DNA from 2 places in the Parvibaculum sp. MBR-TMA-1.3b-4.2 genome. Region 1 is predicted to be linked to the other one. Evidence: predicted binding sites of a transcription regulator. Region 1 holds the regulator's gene; the other holds the start of a gene.

Evidence for each region. Region 1 encodes LexA, which represses DNA repair genes until DNA is damaged. Its sites were predicted from a motif close to TGTTCNNNNTGTGTTCNG; they were not measured.
Region 2: the regulator LexA is predicted to act here: its motif matches at 2,557-2,574, upstream of ACSSVQ_RS05640 (PA0069 family radical SAM protein).

Annotation. Positions count from the first base shown of each region.
Region 1 covers NZ_JBRJHC010000001.1:474,286-484,309, forward strand. Annotated here, with positions in the region: gene ACSSVQ_RS02555 (anthranilate synthase component II) at 1-218, shown strand, start outside; gene trpD (anthranilate phosphoribosyltransferase) at 215-1,252, shown strand; gene trpC (indole-3-glycerol phosphate synthase TrpC) at 1,249-2,046, shown strand; gene ACSSVQ_RS02570 (GNAT family N-acetyltransferase) at 2,053-2,574, shown strand; gene moaC (cyclic pyranopterin monophosphate synthase MoaC) at 2,571-3,050, shown strand; gene ACSSVQ_RS02580 (molybdopterin molybdotransferase MoeA) at 3,067-4,278, shown strand; gene lexA (transcriptional repressor LexA) at 4,411-5,118, shown strand; gene ACSSVQ_RS02590 (ComEC/Rec2 family competence protein) at 5,137-7,311, opposite strand; gene gltX (glutamate--tRNA ligase) at 7,564-8,976, shown strand; gene gltA (citrate synthase) at 9,075-10,024, shown strand, end outside.
Region 2 covers NZ_JBRJHC010000001.1:1,141,330-1,151,353, reverse strand. Annotated here, with positions in the region: gene ACSSVQ_RS05650 (DNA methyltransferase) at 1-199, opposite strand, end outside; gene ACSSVQ_RS05645 (ribonuclease HII) at 268-978, opposite strand; gene ACSSVQ_RS05640 (PA0069 family radical SAM protein) at 1,330-2,529, opposite strand; gene ACSSVQ_RS05635 (TIGR04283 family arsenosugar biosynthesis glycosyltransferase) at 2,636-3,331, shown strand; gene ACSSVQ_RS05630 (TIGR04282 family arsenosugar biosynthesis glycosyltransferase) at 3,344-3,955, shown strand; gene ACSSVQ_RS05625 (class I SAM-dependent methyltransferase) at 3,952-4,713, shown strand; gene ACSSVQ_RS05620 (hypothetical protein) at 4,824-5,720, shown strand; gene moaB (molybdenum cofactor biosynthesis protein B) at 5,816-6,358, opposite strand; gene ACSSVQ_RS05610 (lytic transglycosylase domain-containing protein) at 6,516-8,375, opposite strand; gene ACSSVQ_RS05605 (uracil-DNA glycosylase) at 8,418-9,272, opposite strand; gene ACSSVQ_RS05600 (4Fe-4S dicluster domain-containing protein) at 9,578-10,024, shown strand, end outside.

The sequences.
Region 1 (10,024 bases):
CGCGCTATCACTCGCTGATCGTGGAACGCGAGAGCCTGCCCGACTGCCTGGAGATCACGGCCTGGACGACGGACGGGATCATCATGGGGATGCAGCACAAGGAGCTGCCCATTCACGGCGTACAGTTCCACCCGGAAAGCATTGCCTCCGAACGCGGGCACGAAATTCTTGCGAACTTCCTCCAGCTTGCAGGCTTCAACGTGATGGAGACGGCATGAGCGACCTCAAGCCCGTTCTGGCGAAACTGTCGGAAGGCCATGAACTTTCGGCGGAAGACGCCCGCTTTGCCTTCGGCCACATCATGGAGGGCGAAGCGACGCCGGCGCAGATCGCCGCCTTCCTGATGGGGATGCGGGTGCGCGGCGAGCGCGTGACCGAAATCACGGCGGGCGCCACCGTATTGCGGGAGAAGATGCTCCGCGTCGAAGCACCCAAGGGCGCGGTGGACATTGTGGGCACGGGCGGCGACGGCGCTGGCACCTACAACATCTCGACGGCGGCGGCGCTGGTGACGGCGGGCGCAGGCGTTGCCGTTGCCAAGCATGGCAACCGCAAGGCCTCTTCGCTTTCCGGCACGGCGGATGCGCTGCAGGAACTGGGCGTCAATCTCGACGTTGCGCCGGATGTGATCGCGCGCAGCATTCGCGAGGCCGGTATCGGCTTCATGTTCGCGCAGGCCCACCACCCCGCCATGCGGCATGTGGGGCCGGTGCGCGTGGAACTCGGTATCAAGACGATCTTCAACCTGATCGGCCCGCTGTCCAATCCGGCGGGCGTGACGCGGCAGATCGTCGGCGTCTATTCGCGCGAGCTGGTGCGGCCCTTCGCCGAGGCGCTGCGCAATCTCGGGTCTGAGAAAGCCTGGATCGTGCACGGCACGGTGCCGGGCATGGGCGGGATCGACGAGCTGACCACGACGGGCATCAGCTTCGTTGCCGAGCTGGACCAGGGCGAGATCCGCGAGTTCGAGGTCGCGCCGGAAGATGTCGATCTGCCCCGTGCCGATATTGCCGACCTCAAAGGCGGCGACCCTGCACATAATGCGCAAGCCATTCGCAACCTCCTGGCGGGCGCGCCCGGCCCCTATCGGAATATCGTGCTGCTGAACGCCGCGGGCGCGCTTGTCGTCGCCGGGAAAGCGGCCTCGCTCGAGGACGGTGTGGCGTTTGCCGCCGAAAGCATCGACAGCGGCGCGGCGACGAAAGTGCTGGAACGCCTTGTGCAACAGACCAACAATCAGGTGCCTGCATGAGCGACATCCTCGACAAGATCGGCGCCTATAAGCTGGAAGAGATCGCGACGGCCAAGGCCGCGCGCACGCCGGCCCAGATGGAAGAAGCGGCGGCGGCGGCCTCTCCGACGCGCGGCTTTTACAAGGCGCTCAACGATGCCTGTGCGAGCGGCGGCTATGGCCTGATCGCGGAAATCAAAAAGGCGAGCCCGTCCAAAGGGCTGATCCGGGAAGACTTCAATCCGCCAGCGCTTGCCCGCGCCTATGAAGCCGGCGGCGCGACCTGCCTTTCGGTCCTCACGGACGGGCCGTCCTTTCAGGGGGCGCCGGACTATCTTACCGCCGCGCGCAATGCGGTGCTGCTGCCGGTGATCCGCAAGGACTTTATGTATGACGTCTATCAGGTGGCGGAAGCCCGCGCGATGGGCGCGGACGCGATCCTCATCATCATGGCGGCGGTCAGCGACACGCAGGCGCAGGAGCTGGAAGAAGCCGCTTTCCATTGGGGCATGGACGTTCTGGTTGAGGTGCACGACGAGGCCGAGCTGGAGCGCGCGCTCACCCTCAAGAGCCCGCTTCTCGGCATCAACAACCGCAACCTCAAGACCTTCGAGACGACGCTGGAAACGACGGAGCGGCTTGCCCCGCTCGTTCCCGCCGGCAAGCTGATCGTCGGCGAGAGCGGCATCTTCGCAGCAGACGATCTGGCGCGGCTTGCCAAGGCGGGCGTTCGGAGCTTTCTCGTGGGCGAAAGCCTGATGCGGCAGCCGGATGTAGAGGCGGCCACACGCAACCTTCTCGCCCACGCGGCCTGACCGCCGATGCCCTATCGCATACGCCATGCGCGACCCGATGAACTCGACCTGCTGGCCGGGATCGAGAAGGATGCGGGGATGGTTTTTGCCGATGTCGGCCTGAAGGAAATTTCCGATCACCCGCCCGCCGACATAGCCTATGTGCGCTCCTTTCTGCGGGGCGGCGCTATCCTGATCGCGGCGGATGAACAGGATAAACCGGCCGGTTTCGCTCTGGTCGGGTTCATCGACCGGGCCGGGCATCTGTTCGAACTGTCGGTTCATCGCGCCCATGCACGCAAAGGTCTCGGCGCCCGCCTGACGGCGGCTTGCTGCGGTTTTGCCTTTGCGCAGGGCGCCCGGCGGATGACGCTTTCCACATTCCGCGACGTACAATGGAACGCCCCGTTTTACGCGAAGCTCGGATTTCGTATCCTGCCTCAGGATGACTGGACGCCAGGTCTTTTCACTCTTCGCATGCGCGAGGAAGATGGCGGCCTGCCAATGGACAGGCGGTGCTTCATGGAAAAGGAGCTGAACGAAAATTGAGCGGCAAGTTTTCCCATATCGACGAGAGCGGCGCGGCCCATATGGTCGATGTGTCGGAGAAAAGCGTGACCGCGCGCGTCGCCACCGCGCGCGGGCGCGTGACCATGGCGCCGGAGACGCTCACCCTCATTCGCGAAGACGGGCTGAAAAAGGGCAATGCGCTGGAGGTGGCCCGGCTGGCAGGCATCATGGCCGCCAAGCAGACATCGGCCCTCATTCCGCTATGCCATCCGCTTGCCATCAGCAAGGTCGAACTTCATCTCACTCCGTCCACGGAGGATAGCGCCGTCGAGATCGAAGCCACCGTCAAGACCAGCGGGCAGACCGGGGTCGAGATGGAGGCGCTGACCGCGGTCAGCGTGGCGGCGCTCACGCTCTACGACATGGCCAAGGCCGTGGACAAGGCCATGCACATCACCGATGTCCGGCTGACGCATAAGAGCGGCGGCAAGTCGGGCGACTATAATGCAGACTGACTGAAAGGCCTTTCCCATGGCCGACACCCCTCTCCTTTCCGTTTTCGACGCGCGGTCCAAAATTCTCGCGGCGCTCCATACGGTCCCGTCCGAAACGGTGCCTCTGTCGCAGGCGCATGGGCGCGTTCTCGCCGAAGACGCCATCGCGCGGCGCACGCAGCCGCCCGCCGACCTTTCGGCCATGGACGGCTATGCAGTGCGCGCCATCGACACCGCAAACCTCCCCGCCAGGCTGAAGGTGGCGGGCGAGGCTCCCGCCGGCGAGGGCTATGACGGCGACCTCAAGGCGGGAGAAGCGGTCCGCATCTTCACCGGCGCGCCCCTGCCCCGCGGGGCCGACGCTATCGTCATTCAGGAAGACACCGAGCGCGACGGCGATCATGTCGTGGTCAGGGAAGCTGCCAGGACAGGCGATCATGTGCGTGCGACGGGGCTCGATTTCAGAACCGGAGACAGCGGCATTCTGCATGGCACAAGGCTCAACCATGCCGACATCGCGCTGGCCGCGGCCATGAATGTCTGTGAGCTGAAGGTTGCGCGGCGTCCCGTCATCGCCTTCTTCTCGACCGGCAACGAACTGGTGCGCCCCGGCGAGGAGCCAGCCGCTCACCAGATCGTGTCCGCCAATAATGACGGGCTTGCCGCCCTCATTTCCGAGGCAGGCGGCGAGCCTCTCGACCTCGGGATCGCGCGGGACGAAGAAGCCGACATCCGAGAGACCGCGGAACGGGCCAGACAGGCGGACATGCTGGTGACGCTGGGCGGCGCATCGGTGGGCGACCACGACCTCGTGCAATCCGCCCTCACGCCGGACGGGCTCGATATCGAGTTCTGGCGCGTCGCCATGCGGCCCGGCAAACCGCTGATGTTCGGCGCGCTGGGAGACCTGCCCATGCTCGGCCTGCCCGGAAACCCGGTATCGGCCCTTGTCTGCGCGGTGCTCTATCTGAAGCCCGCCATCTTGCGGATGCAGGGCGGCAATCCGGGGCCTCATTTCGCCATGGCGCGGCTCGGGCGGGAGCTGCCGGGCAATGGCGCGCGCGAGGACTATATGCGGGCGGCGCTGGACCATATCGACGGCGAGCTTTCCGTTGCCACGGCTGCCGAGAAACAGGACAGCTCGATGCTCTCCACGCTGTCCCAGGCCGGCTGCCTGATCGTCCGGCCGCCTCATGCCGAACCGGCAAAAGCCGGGGAAATCGTCAAGATTCTCCCGTTGCGCGCATAAGCGGAAAATTATCCACAGGGCGCTTGACGCTTGTGGAGAACCAAAGTAGAACTCTTTCAGACGTTTTTGTTTTGTTCCTGATTTGCGTTCAAACGCTACGCAAGCGCGGCACAGGCTTGGAGGGGTTCCGGGATGCTCACCCGTAAACAACATGAATTGCTCATGTTCATCCATGAACGAGTGAAGGAGTCCGGGGTCCCGCCCAGCTTCGACGAGATGAAGGACGCGCTGGATCTGCGCTCCAAGTCCGGCATTCACCGGCTCATCTCCGCGCTGGAAGAGCGCGGGTTCATCCGGCGCCTGCCGCATCGGGCAAGAGCGCTGGAAATTCTCAAATTGCCGGAATCCTCGCAGCCCAGTCTGGCCGCCAATCGGGCCAAAGGCTTCTCTCCCAGCGTGATCGAAGGCAGCCGCGGCAAGACGAGCCACGACCTGATGCCCTCGTCGCAGGAAGAGCGTTCGCTGACCGTTTCCGTGATGGGCCGTATCGCCGCCGGTACGCCGATCGAGGCGCTGCAGGAGGAAAGCCACCAGGTCGATGTGCCGATGAGCCTGATCGGCTCCGGCGAGCATTATGCGCTGGAGGTAAAGGGCGACTCGATGATCGAGGCCGGTATTCTGGATGGCGACACGGTTCTCATTCAGCGATGCGACACCGCCACCAGCGGAGACATCGTCGTGGCGCTGGTGGACGGCTATGAGGCCACGCTGAAGCGGCTGCGCAAGAAGGGCGATTCCATCGCGCTCGAAGCGGCAAACCCGGCCTATGAAACCCGTATCTTCGGGCCAGACCGGGTGAAGGTTCAGGGCAAGCTTGTCGGCCTGCTGCGCCGCTACTGATTTCCCGCTTTTGCCCTATCAGGGCTGACGAACCCAGGGCCGTGCTCCCCGCGCGGCCCTTGCCGTTTCTATTGTCGGCTTACCGTCCGTCTCCAGACGAATAGTCGTCGCCCCGTTCCGCCAGAAATCGAAATAGTCGAGAATGAGATCGGCGCGGCAGCCCTTTCGGATCGCCCTGCCGACCGGCACAGCCGAGACGATGATGTCGGCCAGCTCGCAATCCTCCATGACAGCGCCGATGCTCTTCGAGTAGGCGATAAGGGGACGGCTTTTTTCGTGAAAAGCACAGCCGCGCGCATCGCAACGCCATGGAGATTCCGTGCTCGATACCGCCTCGCGCGCGCTTCGCCGGTCGCCCTCCATGCGCAACCATTGTTGCGCCGTGTATGAAGGGCGCGCCGAGGTCAGATAGATATCGCCATCGAGCCCGCGCGCGGCAACGATCCCACCTTCCCTCCCGATGAAGATGTCCGGTCGCGACAGATGCGGCCAGAGCAGAAGGCCTCCCAGCAAAGGCAGCAGGCCGAGCCAGCGACAGCCGCGACGCCACAGGGCAATCCACAAACCGCCTAACGTCACAAGCGCCAGGGCACCGAGCGAGGCTGAAGGAATAAGCCGGTCCGCCCCGCCCCAATGCGCCACGTCATGCGCCACCGTCAACATCCAGCCGATCCCCTTGCCCATGACCCAGAAGGCCGGTGCGTCGGCGCCGAAAGGCATGAGCAAAAGACCTATCAAGGCGGCGGGCATGACCACGAGACCGACCAGGGGCATGGCGGCCAGATTTCCCGCCAGCCCGAAAACGGCGAGCCTGTTGAAATTGAACGCGGCATAGGGCGCCGTTGCCAACCCTGCCACGATGCTCGTCAGCGTCAGGCCCGTGAAATAGATCAGCACGAGGCGCGGCCATTGGGCGGGGCCTCCCCGCAGGTCGCCCCTCGACAAGGCGATGAAGCGCTGGACGCTTTTGCTCTCGTAAAAGGCAACGAGCGCAACCGCCGCGGCAAACGACATCTGGAAGCTGGCGCCCAGCAGGCTTTCCGACTGCCACAGCAGAACGACAGTCGCAGCGAGAGCAACATTCCGTAGGCTGATGGCTGGGCGGTCGAGCAGGATCGCTCCCAGCATAAGCGTCACCATGATAAAGGCGCGTTGCGTCGCAATCGCGCCGCCGGAGACCAGGAGATAAAAGGCGGCACCGGAAAACGCCACGAGCGCCGCCCATTTCTTCACCGGGTAGCGCAATGCAAGCGCCGGCACGGCTGCCAGCACAGCACGGGCAAGCCAGAACAGCGTGCCGCTGAACAGCGCCATATGAAGGCCGGAGATGGCCAGCACATGGGCGAGCCCCGCCGCGCGCAGATCTTCCGTCACGCCTTCCGGGATGGCGCGACGCTCGCCGGTCACCAGCGCGGCGGCGACCGCCCCTTCCGGCCCGCCGATGGACGCCCGGATATGGGTGGCGATCGCATTGCGAAGCGCGGCGATCCGGGACCGCGGACCTCCCGTGGAGGGGCTGAGTATCTCCGGGGCGGTATAGGCAAAGCCGACCGCCCCGAGGCCTTCGAACCAGGCCTGACGCGCATAGTCGAACCCGCCCGGCAAAACCGGATCGGGCGGCGGCATGAGACGGGCGCGGAGGCGAATTTCCTCGCCCGGCTGGAGCGCCACATTTTTCAGCCGAATACGCAGTCTTACTTTGGCAGGCCGTTTTTCGGGCGGCAGCCCGGCAAAGGCCGACGGCGCCATAAGCACGGTGAGGTCTCCCGCCTCGCCCGCCTCGACAAAGAGAACCCTTCCCGTCAGCTCGCCCGCCGTCTCGTCCGCCAGGACCGGCGCCGCCACCAGAGCCGTCCGCAGCGACGCCGCGGCAAAGCCCGCGGTCACCGCCCCCAGAACGCAGAGGAGAAGCAAGACCCAGGACAACCGGCGAAATACCCATAAGGCGCAGGCGAGGATCAGAAATCCGGCAAGAGACAGCCAGAGCGGCGGTTCGACCGGCAGGCCGAAATAGGCCGCGATGCCGCAGGCCAGAAGCACGGGAAGCCAGAGAAACCAACGGTCGGTTTCGCCTGCAAAACTGCGGGAAATTGCGCCAAACCCTGCGTAGAGCGCCGACAAAACCCGCAGAATCGTCCCCTGCCCGGCGCCGAATGAAGGCCGTTTCATGCCCTGCCCGGCTGTAAATGCCATGGGCGACGCCCCCTCCACATGCGGCTAAAGCACTGCCACTTCCCCCAACACCTTAAAAACAAAGGTGTTTTTCGAAAAAAGTTCGGACTTACGCTGCGTTGCCGCAATGTGCTAGAACACCCCCGTCCCGCAGCGGACCCAGAGGCCGATTTGCGCCACGGGCGAGGCCCCACCTTGGGTCAAAGCTTGCCAACAATCTGTTCCCCTGCCTAGCCGCCTCAGGATGCGGTAACGGATGGATGACGGAAGAGCATGCCGGAAGAGAAAAAAGTCATAACGCGTTTCGCCCCCTCACCGACGGGCTTCTTGCACATCGGTGGCGGCAGAACTGCCCTTTTCAACTGGCTCTTCGCGCGCCATCACGGGGGCACGTTCCTGCTTCGCATCGAGGACACGGATCGCGAGCGTTCGACCGATGAAGCCATCGCCGCCATTTTCGAAGGCATGCGCTGGCTGGGTCTGGACTGGGACGAGGAACCCGTTTTCCAGTTTTCCCGCCAGCAGCGCCATGTCGAAGTCGTGCAGCAGCTTCTGGCGCAGGGGCATGCCTATTATTGCTATGCCAGCAAGGAAGAGCTGGAGGAGATGCGCGAGACGGCCAAGGCGGAAGGCCGCCCCTGGCGCTATGACGGACGCTGGCGCGACCGCGACCCATCCGAAGCGCCGGAAGGCGTGAAGCCGGTCGTCCGCTTCCGCTCGCCGGATGAAGGCGAAACGCTTGTTCGCGACCATGTGATGGGCGAAGTGCGTTTCCCGAACGACCAGCTCGACGACCTCATCATTCTACGTAGCGACGGTTCGCCGACCTACAATCTTTCCGTCGTGGTGGACGACCACGATATGGGCATTACCCATGTCATTCGCGGCGACGACCATCTGACCAATGCCGGACGCCAGAGCCAGATCTATCAGGCCATGGGATGGGACGTTCCCGAGTTCGCCCATGTGCCGATGATCCTGGGCCCCGACGGCGCCAAGCTCTCGAAGCGGCACGGTGCGCTCGGCGTGGATGCCTATCGCGACATGGGATATCTGCCCGAAGCCATGCGCAACTATCTCGCGCGGCTGGGCTGGAGCCATGGCGACGACGAGATCTTCTCCACCGAGCAGGCCATCGAATGGTTCGGCCTCGACACGGTGGGCCGCTCGCCGGCGCGTTTCGACTTCGCCAAGCTGGAAAGCCTCAACGGCCATTATATCCGGCATGCCGACGACACCCGCCTTGCCGAAGACATGCTGTCTCTCATGCACCGCCTGGAAGGCTGGGAGGTCGACGAGGCTTTCCGCGAAAAGGTTGCCCAGGTCATGCCCGCGGCCAAGGAGCGCGCCAAGACGCTGCTCGAACTGGCCGACGCGGCTTCCTTTCTCCGCGTCACCCGCCCGCTCTCGCTCGATGCAAAAGCCTCCAAGCTGCTCGATGACGGCGCGCGGTCACTGCTGGGCAAATTGCACGGGCGTCTCTCCGCCAACGATGTCTGGGAAACCGCCAGCGTCGAAGCCACGGTGCGCTCTTTCGCGGAAGAAGAAGAACTCAAGCTCGGAAAGGTGGCGCAGCCGCTACGCGCCGCCGTAACGGGCACCACCGTTTCACCACCGATTTTCGACGTTCTAGCAACGCTGGGACGCGAGGAAGCACTGGGACGGATCAAGGATCAGGCCGCCTGAACGTCCTTCGGGACGGCAGGGGCCGCTAGTATAGATGTTCAACACCTGAACCGGCATGGTGAGACCCGGCCGGCACAGCCAGAAGAGGACAGGCAGCTATGACACAACACGGAACGAAAGCGGGTTCGTCGACCACCGCCCAGCTCACGGTGGATGGCAAATCCTATGACCTGCCGGTCTATAGCGGATCCCTCGGCCCGAGCGTTGTCGACATTTCGAAACTCTACGGACAGAGCGGCCGTTTCACCTACGATCCGGGCTTCACCTCCACGGCGAGCTGCGAATCCGACATCACCTTCATCGACGGCGAAGAAGGCGTGCTGCTCTATCGCGGCTATCCGATCGACCAGCTTGCCGAGAAGGGCAATTTCATCGAGACCTGCTATCTCCTGCTCAACGGCGAATTGCCGTCCGACACGGAGTACACGGAATTCGAACGCGCCATCACCATGCACACCATGGTGCATGAGCAGATGACCTACTTCCTGCGCGGCTTCCGCCGGGACGCGCATCCCATGGCCATCATGTGCGGCATGGTGGGCGCCCTTTCGGCCTTCTATCATGACAGCACGGACATCAACGATCCGATGCAGCGCATGATTGCGAGCCGCCGGATGATCGCCAAGATGCCGACCATCGCCGCCATGGCCTACAAATATTCCGTCGGCCAGCCGGTGGTCTATCCGCGCAACGATCTCGACTACGCCGAGAACTTCCTGCATATGTGCTTCTCGGTCCCGGCCGAGACCTATCAGGTCGATCCGGTTTTGGCGCGCGCCATGGACCGCATCTTCATCCTGCATGCCGATCACGAGCAGAACGCGTCCACGTCGACGGTTCGCCTTGCCGGTTCGTCGGGCGCCAATCCGTTCGCCTGCATCGCCGCCGGTATCGCCTGCCTCTGGGGCCCGGCGCATGGCGGCGCCAACGAAGCCGCGCTCAACATGCTGCAGGAAATCGGGTCGGTGGACCGCATTCCGGAATTCATCGCCCGCGCCAAGGACAAGGACGATCCGTTCCGCCTGATGGGCTTCGGTCACCGCGTCTA
Region 2 (10,024 bases), 670 kb from region 1:
ACTTGTCCCACTCGTCGGTGACAGCATCGACCTTGGACTGGTCGGGACGGGTGAGGTCGCCGCCGAGCTGGAGGTTGTAGGGCGGGTCCGCGAAAATCAGATCGACCGAGTTCGCCGGCAGGGCGTTCATTGCCTCGACGCAGTTCCCCTGAATGATCTTCTCGGCGGACTCTACCTTGCCGTTGCTGACCCGTGCCACGTTCGAAACCCCTCTACATGTGCCCCGTTGGAGCCGGCGATCATGGCGAGGTCGCGAATCGGCGTCAATTACTTTTGTGGAATCAATGGGTTAACGGATTCGGAAACACTAAATCGAGTCTCTCGGGACTCCGCGGACTCAATATCTTGGGTCGGGAGCGCGGCGACGGGCGCGAAACTTTTCCGGTGATGCGGGCAGGCGCCGGCTTTTTCGAGCGCTTCGAGGTGCTGTTTCGTGCCGTAGCCCATATGCCGCTCGAATCCATAGACCGGAAAGTCGGCGGCCATTTCGACCATCATCCGGTCCCGCGTGACCTTGGCGATGATGGAGGCCGCGGCGATGGAGAGCGAGCGCGCATCGCCTTTGATGACGGGGGTGGCGCGGCAGGGAAGCTCCGGCGACCGGTTGCCGTCGATGAGGGCATGGGCGGGTGTGGCGGGCAGCGCCGCCACCGCGCGGGACATGGCCAGCATGGAGGCGGCGAGGATGTTGATGCGGTCGATCTCCTCGACGCTCGCCATGCCGACCCCGACCTGCGCCTGATCGCGGATGAGGTCGTAAAGCGCCTCGCGCTTCTTCGCGGTGAGCTTTTTGGAATCGTTGAGGCCGGGCGGGAGCTGCGCGGGATCGAGAATGACGGCGGCGGCAACGACGGGCCCCGCCAGCGGACCCCGGCCCGCTTCGTCCACGCCGCAGACAAGCGCGGTGGGCGCGCCGGCTTCTGCCTCGAAGGAGAAGTCGGGCGTGGTGACGATTTTCGGTTTGGCGGGGCGTGGCATTGGCGGAGTTTGTGATTTCCCTCGCCAAATCTCAACTTTCCTTTCCCTCTCGGCCAAATTCTCCTTTGGTGTCATCCTGGCGAAAGCCGGGACCCATTGGCAGATCGGCATATGGACGAGATGCGGTTGGGTTGCGGCTTGCATGCTCCGCAGTGCCTCAAACGGTTTAGGCGGGCTGGGGAGAGGCGAGTGGGTCCCGGCTTTCGCCGGGATGACGTTGGATTTTGTTGCCGGGCTTTGCCAAGACACGCATCGTCATGCCCCGCTTTATGCGGGGTATCCATGTCTTCGCTACACGGAAGGAAGACGTGGATGGCCCGGACGAGCCGGGCCATGACGGCTAGAGGAACCTCACAGCAATTCCAGCTGCTTGCCCCGGCCCGGCACCTGAAACCGTTCGCAGTCGAGGTCGGACTTGATCTTGTTGAGGCCGAGCTTGCGGGCGGCGATTTCGAAGCGGCGGGCGATCTGCCAGGCGTAAGGGCCGGTGCCCCTCATGCGGCGGCTCCATTCGGCGTCATATTCCTTGCCGCCGCGCATCTGGCGGATGAGGGACATGACGTGATCGGCGCTGTCCGGCACGTTTTCGGCCAGCCATTCCTTGAAGAGGTCGGCGATTTCGAGCGGCAGGCGCAGCAGGACGAAACCGGCCTGCGCGACGCCCGCATGGGCCGCGCCCTGCAATATGCGTTCGATCTCGCTGTCGTTGAGGGCGGGGATGACGGGCGCGACCATCACGCCCGTCGGTACGCCTGCTTCCGACAGGATGGAAAGCGCCTCCATGCGTTTGGACGGGGTCGAGGCGCGCGGTTCCATCTTCCGGGCGAGCCTGGCATCCAGCGTCGTCACCGAGATCGCGACCTTCACCAGATTGCGTTTCGCCATGTCAGACAGGATGTCGAGATCGCGCGTCACCTGCGCGGATTTGGTCACGATGGTGACGGGATGGTTATAGGCCGACAGTACCTCGAGGATCGACCGCGTGATGCGGTAGCGCTGCTCAATCGGCTGATAGGGATCGGTATTGGTGCCGATGGCGATGGGGCGCACCTCATAGCCGGGCTTTGAAAGCTCGCGCGCCAGAAGCTGCGCCGCATTGGGCTTGGCGAAAAGGCGGCTCTCGAAATCGAGCCCGGCCGACAGCCCCATATAGGCGTGGGTGGGGCGGGCGAAGCAGTAGACGCAGCCATGCTCGCAGCCCCGATAGGGATTGATCGAGCGGTCGAAGGAAATGTCGGGCGACTGGTTGCGCGTGATGATGGTCTTCGGGCTCTCGAACGTCACTTCGGTCTTCAGGGCCGGGATGGCCGAAAGCCCCTCCCAGCCATCGTCTTCCAGCTCATAGCCGCGCGGCTCGAACCGGCCCGAGCGGTTGGTAAGCGCGCCCCGGCCACGGCGGCCATCGGGGGGCAGGTTGGGCTCGCTCACGCCTTGGGGTACGGGGGACGGGGCGTTGGGGAGCCGGGACGGCCGCGCCACCGCCTTGGAGCCAATCGGGGAACTGGCGTGGGGACGGGCGGTGCGGCCGGGACGCGCTATGTGGCGACTCATCGTCATGAGGAAATCCTAGCAGAACGAGAGAACAGAACAAGAACATTTATCCGGCAGGGGACAGTTTCCTTGCAGTGTGACTGCGCTCCATGGCTAATTGGCCCGCATGTTGAGTGTGATCATTCCGACCCTGAATGCCGAAGACGAACTGCCCCGCGCGATGTTCCCGCTGGTGGGCGCGGTGGTGCGCGGCCGCGTGAAGGAAGTCATCGTGTCCGATGGCGGTTCCACCGACGGCACGCTGGACGTGGTCGAGGCGGCCGGCGCCCATCTGGTGGCGGGCGAGAGGGGGCGGGGTCCCCAGCTTGCTGCCGGCGCGCGCGAGGCGAAAGGCGACTGGCTGCTCTTTCTCCATGCCGACACGGTGCTGGAAACGGGCTGGGACGAAGAAGTGTCGAAATTCCTGGAGCAGGTCGAGGCCGGACGCTTCCGAAGCTCCGAGATCGCCGCCGCCTTCCGTTTCACGCTGGACGATTTTTCGGGCTGGGCGCGCTTTCTGGAAACCATCGTGGCATTGCGCTGCGCGATCCTGCGGCTGCCCTATGGCGATCAGGGGCTGCTCATCAACCGGCGGCTTTACGAAAAGCTCGGCGGCTATCGCGACATGCCGCTGATGGAGGATGTGGACCTCGTGCGCCGGATCGGGCGGCGGCGTCTGGTGATGCTGCGCTCGCGCGCCGTCACGAGCCCGCACCGCTATATCCGCGACGGTTTTGCCGCGCGCATGCTTCGCAATTTCGCCTGCCTCACGCTCTATTACCTGCGCGTACCGCCCCGGCTGATCGCCCGCATCTATCAGTAAACGGAATATTTCATGGACAGGCAGCTCGTGGTCATGGCCAAGGCACCGCGCCTCGGCCGGGTGAAGACCCGCCTTGCCCGCGAGATCGGCAATGTGGCCGCGCTCGCCTTTTTTCGCCGGACATGCGGCGATCTGCTGAGGCGCGTCGCCCCCGACCCGCGCTGGCAGACCGTGCTCGCCCTGACGCCGGACCGCGCGGTGCATGAGACGGGCGTCTGGCCGGCGGGCGTGCCGCGCATCGCGCAAGGGGCAGGAGATCTGGGCGACCGGATGGGACGGCTCTTTCGCGATCTGCCGCGGGGCCCGGTGGTGATCGTCGGCGGCGACATTCCCGGCATTACGCGCGATCATATCGCCCGCGCCTTTGCGGCGCTGAGCCGGGCCGATACCGTGCTCGGACCGGCGGAGGATGGCGGTTACTGGCTTGTCGGCATGAAACGCTTTCCGCGCGTGACGGAAATCTTCGAGGATGTGCGCTGGTCGAGCGAGCACACGCTGGCCGATACGAAGGCGAATATCGAAAGGGCAGGGCTGACGCTTGCCCTTGCCGATACATTGAACGATGTGGATACCGGCGCGGATTACCGCCGCTGGACAGAGGCCGAAAGGCAGAAACGACAATGAGCGATCTCGATCCCTTCAAACTGTTTCTTGATATCCAGTTGAAGCTGCCGCGCAACGGGCCGGGCAGTGCGCGCGCAACCGCGGAGGCGTTCGCGCTGGTGCCGGAGCTGCCGCCCGCGCCTGAAATTCTCGATGTCGGCTGCGGGCAGGGGCCGGAAGCCTTCGACCTTCTGCCCCTGACGCAGGGCCGCATCACGGCGGTCGATCTTTTCGAGCCCTTTCTCGACAAGCTGCATGCGCGCGCGGTGGCCGAAGAGGTGCCGGACGAGCGGCTGACGGTGAAGCGCGCCGACATGGAAGAGCTGCCCTTCGGCGACGGGGAATTCGACCTCATCTGGTCGGAGGGTGCGATCTATCTGATGGGCTTCGAGGACGGATTGCGCGCCTGGCGACGGCATTTGAAGCCCGCGGGCGCCTGCGTCGTCTCCGAACTCACCTGGCTGACCGATACGCCCTCGCCCGAAGCCTGGGACTATTGGCGCGAAATGTATCCCGGCATGGGAACGGTCGAGACCAATACCGAGGCCGCGAAACGCGCGGGCTACCGCGTCGTGGCGACAACGGTGCTGCCGAAAGAGGACTGGTTCACGGACTATTACGGTCCGATGAAGGAAGAAATCCGCAAAAGCTGGGGCGAATATGAGGGCGTGGAAGAGGCGAAGGCCGTCTTCAACGAGATGTATCGCGAGATCGATATCGCCGAGCGCTTTCTCGGCGAGTTTTCATACGTGTTCTATGTGATGACGCGGGCGGAGTAGTTTTGCCGTCATAGCGTGTCATCCCGGCCCCCGAGCCGGGGACACGCCGGGTTGCTTTTCTGGGACTTGTGTACTTTGCCGCTTAAAAGACCAAGTAGGTAAGAAAACAGATGATAGAAAAAGTAGCCATAATATACCATTTTTATGAGTTAAACGAAACTTACAGGGACAATTTCGTATTTTTTATGAACACAGCTGTGGATGATACGGCGGATTATTTTGTGTTCATATCAGGGGATTGTTCGGTGCCGCTTACTGACCATGAGAACGTAAAATATATTCAAATAAAGAATAAGAATCATGATTTTGGTGGCGTCGTAGAATTCGTAAGACAGTTCAATCATCTCTCCTATGACGCCTATATGTTTGTAAATTCTTCAATGAGGGGCCCTTTTGTGCCCACATATTTTTCCATGCCTTGGTATGACGGTTTTCTTTCGCGCCTGTCTGATACCATTGTGATGGTTGGGTGTTCTGTAAATATACTTCCTATGTCTTCAAGTTTCTCGGTTCGGTTTGGTGATCTATTTGACTATGAACCTCCTTTTATACATGTACAAACGACTGCTTATGCCTTGTCGTCAAAGGCTTTCAAGCACCTTGTAGCGGCGGGGTTTTATGATGTTGAGGATTTTCTAGAAAAAGAAGACGTTATCGCAAGATATGAAATTGGAATTTCGCAGGAAGTGCTCAAACAAGGCTGGTCGATTAGCTCGCTTCTTCCTCAATATGAGGAATTCAATACGGGAAAGCGGAGCCTTGGATATGAAGATACTTTGCGCGAGGGAGACCCGCTTTTCGAAAATGCTTTTTTCGGGCGAAGTATATGCCCGCTGGAAACTATTTTTATCAAGACCAATCGAAACATGATCAAAGAATCGGATTTGAATTCTTTTACGTTCACGTCGCTATCTACAAGAGAGAAAAGCGGAGGTCTCGATCAGGCGGGGCGAGAGCTGCTGAATAGATCGCATCGGATGCTGCTGGAAAGCACCAGGACCGGATGACCTGACCCCGGGGGCCCAAAGCCTGACGACAAGAGGAAATACCGATTGGCCCGCCGGGCTTTCGTCGGGCTTTCGCTACGTGGCGCGGTTCTTCTTCACCCCCGCCCGACATGCTCCTGAAGCCGGGGCATGATTTCCACGAAATTGCAGGGGCGGTAGCGGTAGTCGAGCTGGTATTTCAGGATTTCGTCCCAGCCGTCCTTGCAGGCGCCGGGCGAGCCGGGCAGCGCGAAGAGATAGGTGCCATGCGCGACGCCCGCCGTGGCGCGGGACTGGATGGTGGAGGTGCCGATCTTGTCGAAAGAAATGCGGTGGAAGAGCGCCGCGAAACCCTCGATCTCCTTGTCATAGACGGAGAAGAAGGCTTCCGGCGTCACGTCGCGGCCCGTGAGCCCCGTTCCGCCCGTGGAGATCACCACATCGATTTCCTTGTCCGCGATCCAGCGCAGGAGCTGCGCGCGGATGCGCGTGACTTCGTCGCTGACGATGGTGCGGTCGGCGAGGCTGTGTCCGGCCGCCTCGATGCGCTCCGCCAGCACATCGCCCGATTTGTCGGTCTCGGGTTTGCGCGTGTCGGAAACCGTCATCACGGCAATGTTGAGCGGAATGAAGTCGCGCGTTTCGTCGATGCCGGGCATGGGGGACCCTTTCGCTGAGGGGTTGTTACCGAGGAGCTCGCAGCGGGGAGGCCCGCCGCCATCCGTCCGAAAAAACGTGCCGGCATCCGGTCGAAAACCAGAGGCCGTGACGCGGTTCCTTTTCAGGGAAACCGGTGTGCCGGAAGCCGGAGCGGTATCAGGAGGACGGAGACCCGTCCACGCCCTTATACACCGGCCAGGTGCCGGATGCACTCTCGTCGAGCGAGCGGACGGGTTGCCCAAGGCGGGAGCGATAGAGCCAGAAATTGGAAATCACGCGCTCGATATAGCCGCGCGTTTCCGGCGCCGGGATCGATTCGATGAAGAGGAACGGATCGCCCTTGAAATCGATGTTTTGGAGCCAGCGCATCAGATTGCCCGGACCGCCATTATAGGCGGTGGTGAGCATGAAGAGATTGCCCTGCGGCTGGCTGTAGCTCATCAGCTCGTTCAGATAGTCCTGCCCGAGCCCGACATTGAAATTCGGATCGAGCAGCTTGTCCCGGTTGCGGCCCGCAAGGCTGCGATCCTTGGTGATGTAGCTCGCCGTCGCGGGCATGATCTGCATCAGGCCGCGCGCACCCGCATAGGATTTCGCGTCGGGCTTGAACTTACTTTCCTGCCGCATGAAGGCGAAGATGAGGGCGCGGTCCATCGTGTAACCGGCCTTGGGCTTGTAGTCGGGAATGGGAAAGAGCCCCGCATTCATCCGCACGCGGCCATGGACCATGCGATGGGGCACATGCGCCGCGCTCGCCACCTGAAGCGCCACGGCGGGCAGCGCGAAGGTCTGGGCCAGTGCGATCAGCGGCTGGTCGAGCGAGGGGGCAAGTTCGCCATGCGCGCGGATCAGCTCGCGTTCGGCAAGATCCTTGCGGCCGATCTGCACCAGCGCCACGGCGCGCGCCACCGCCTTGTTGGCGATAAGGGCGCGGAAGGATTTCTGGTTGAGTTCGGGCTGCACCCAGTCGATATCGATCTTGCGGCCGAGCTGGCGCGTGGCGAGAAGGCCGTAAAAGGTCGCGCCCGTCGCCGCGGCGCGTTCGAGCATCGGCGCGACGCGCTCCGGATCGTGATCGGCAAGATAGGCGCGCGCCGCCCAGAAACCGCCCGCCGCCTTGGACCAGTCGCCCGCGCTGTTCGTTTCCGACAGGCGTTTGAAGTGGCGCGCGGCGTTCGCATAGTGCCCCTGGCGCCAGGCCGACAGACCCGCATACCAGTCCGCGAGCGGCACATAGCGCGCATGACGGGACGAAATTTCGTCGGCGATGCGATAGGCCAACTCGTCATTGCCCTCGAGGAAGGCGGAGGCCGCGACGCGCACGCGCACCTTGTCGAATTCGACAGCGTTGAGTTTCGATCTGACGTGATAGCGCTTCAGGAAGTGAAGCGTTTCTTCCGCGCTGTCGGAGGAGACGTGGCGGCGGACCTGCGGCGCGATCCGCTTATAGGCCGCGGACAGGGGCCGGTCGTCTTTTTCATAGACCGCGTAATCTGAATGAGCCGGTGCGCGCCATTTGCGCCGGGCAGGCCGCGTGGGCCATGCGCCATGGGGGCGGCGCTTCACGGCAAGCTTGTAGATGTCCTTCGCGCCCGGCAGGTCGCGATATTTCTTCATCCAGGCCGCAAGTTCCGAATAGGACGTGCGGTAATGCGGGCCCATATATTTTTCGTAGAGGACGAAGCCCATCAGCCGCTTGTCGGAGAGTTTCGCGGCGATGGCGTCGGCTTTTTTCCAGTGGCCGCGACGGGTCTCGGCGAAAAGCTGCCGGTAGAGTTCGCGGTCCTTGCCGCTCAGAACTTCAGGGCTCCAGATGCGTGCGGGCACTACCGTGGCCCCGTCCGCCGACGGACCCTGCGCGGCGGCCGCCTGCAGCGGCATCAGCGCCGCGCCGGCCAGAAAGCCCGCGAGCGCGAATTTGAAAATTGTACGGGCAGGACAGGCCGTCCGCCCCCCGGGAACCGAAGTCGTCATAAATGCACCCCCCAGCGCATGAGCGGGTATCATATCGCTCATCTGCCGCCTCTCAAGCGCCAAGGCAAATTAATTACTCGTAGGTTAACGGGGAGCGTTGAGGCGCTGCATCAGCGAGAGAAGATCGTGCCAGGCCAGGCGCTTCTGGGCGGGCTGGCGCAGGAGATAGGCCGGGTGGAGCGTCGGCAGGGCCGGAATTTCGCGGTCGCCCGCGCGATAGACGTTCCATTTGCCCCGCAGTCGCATGATGCCGGTGGTGGTGTTGAGGAGCTGCTTGGCCGACACGCCGCCCAGAAACACCAGTACTTCCGGCTTTGCCAGTTCGATATGGCGCTCGATGAAAGGCTGGCAGATGGCCTGCTCGGCAGGCGTGGGCGCGCGATTGCCCGGCGGGCGCCAGTTCAGGACGTTGGTGATGTAGACGCTCTGCCGGTCGCGGCCGATGGCGGTGAGCATCCGGTCGAGAAGCTGGCCCGCCCGGCCCACGAAAGGCAGGCCCTGAATATCCTCGTCGCGCCCCGGCGCCTCGCCCACGAACATCAGCTCCGCTTCCGGATTGCCGTCGGCGAAAACCAGGTTCTTGGCGGTGAATTTGAGGGCGCAGCCCTCGAAGTCGGAAAGCGCCTGTTTGAGCTCGTCGAGCGTCTGGCAGCGCGCGGCGATCTCCCGCGCGGTCTCGGCGGCTTCGGCCTCTTCCAGGGGAATCGATGCGGGCGCAGCCGGGCGGGGGGCCTCGACCGGGGCCGTCCGCGCTTGCGGCGCCTTGCGGGGACCGTCCGGCGCGGCGGGCGCGGTCTCGGCGGCGCGGGCCGGCGCATCGGACAGCTCGTAACGGTTCACCGGTTCTTCGGCCAGCGCATCCGTCCAGCCGGATTCGACATAGAGCGCCAGCAGTGCCGCCGCGTCTTCCGCCGAAAATTCCCGTGCCTCGCCGTCCATTATGGAAAAGAACCCCTGAATTTCACGCCCGGAACGGACCGCACAACGATCGCCGCATTTGACGGTCGCAATTGACTGCCTACTGTCTTCTGCATGATTGACGAGACAAGATTATCAGCGAACCCGGCCATGTGCATCCGGCATGAAAGGGGAAACGGTCCTGAACGGCTCTCTGTGTTGACCGCAACAGCCGTAGGCACCATAAGTGTTGCGAATTTTAGAGGGATTCCGGCGTTCCCCGGGCCCCGGTCGGCAGGCCCCAAGGGGGACCGAGGACGGAACGCGGCAGGAGAAAAGAGGGTTAGATGAGCGACCAGGCGGACGCGCTCCCCGAGCGCGAATATATGGAATACGACGTCGTGATCGTTGGCGGCGGCCCGGCGGGCCTCTCGGCGGCGATCCGACTGCGCCAGAAGGCGGCGGAAGAGGATTTCGACCTTTCGGTCTGCGTGATCGAGAAGGGCTCGGAAGTCGGCGCGCATATTCTTTCAGGCGCGGTGGTCGATCCCGTCGGCCTCGACGCGCTGATCCCCGATTGGCGCGAGCAGGACGCCCCGGTCGATACGGAAGTGACGGCGGATCATTTCGTCTATCTCGGCCCGGCAGGCGGCGTTCGCGTGCCGAACTTCCTGATGCCGCCGCTGATGAACAATCACGGCAATTACATCGTCAGCCTGGGCAATCTGTGCCGTTGGCTCGCCACCAAGGCCGAAGAGCTGGGCGTGGAAATCTATCCCGGCTTCGCGGGCGCC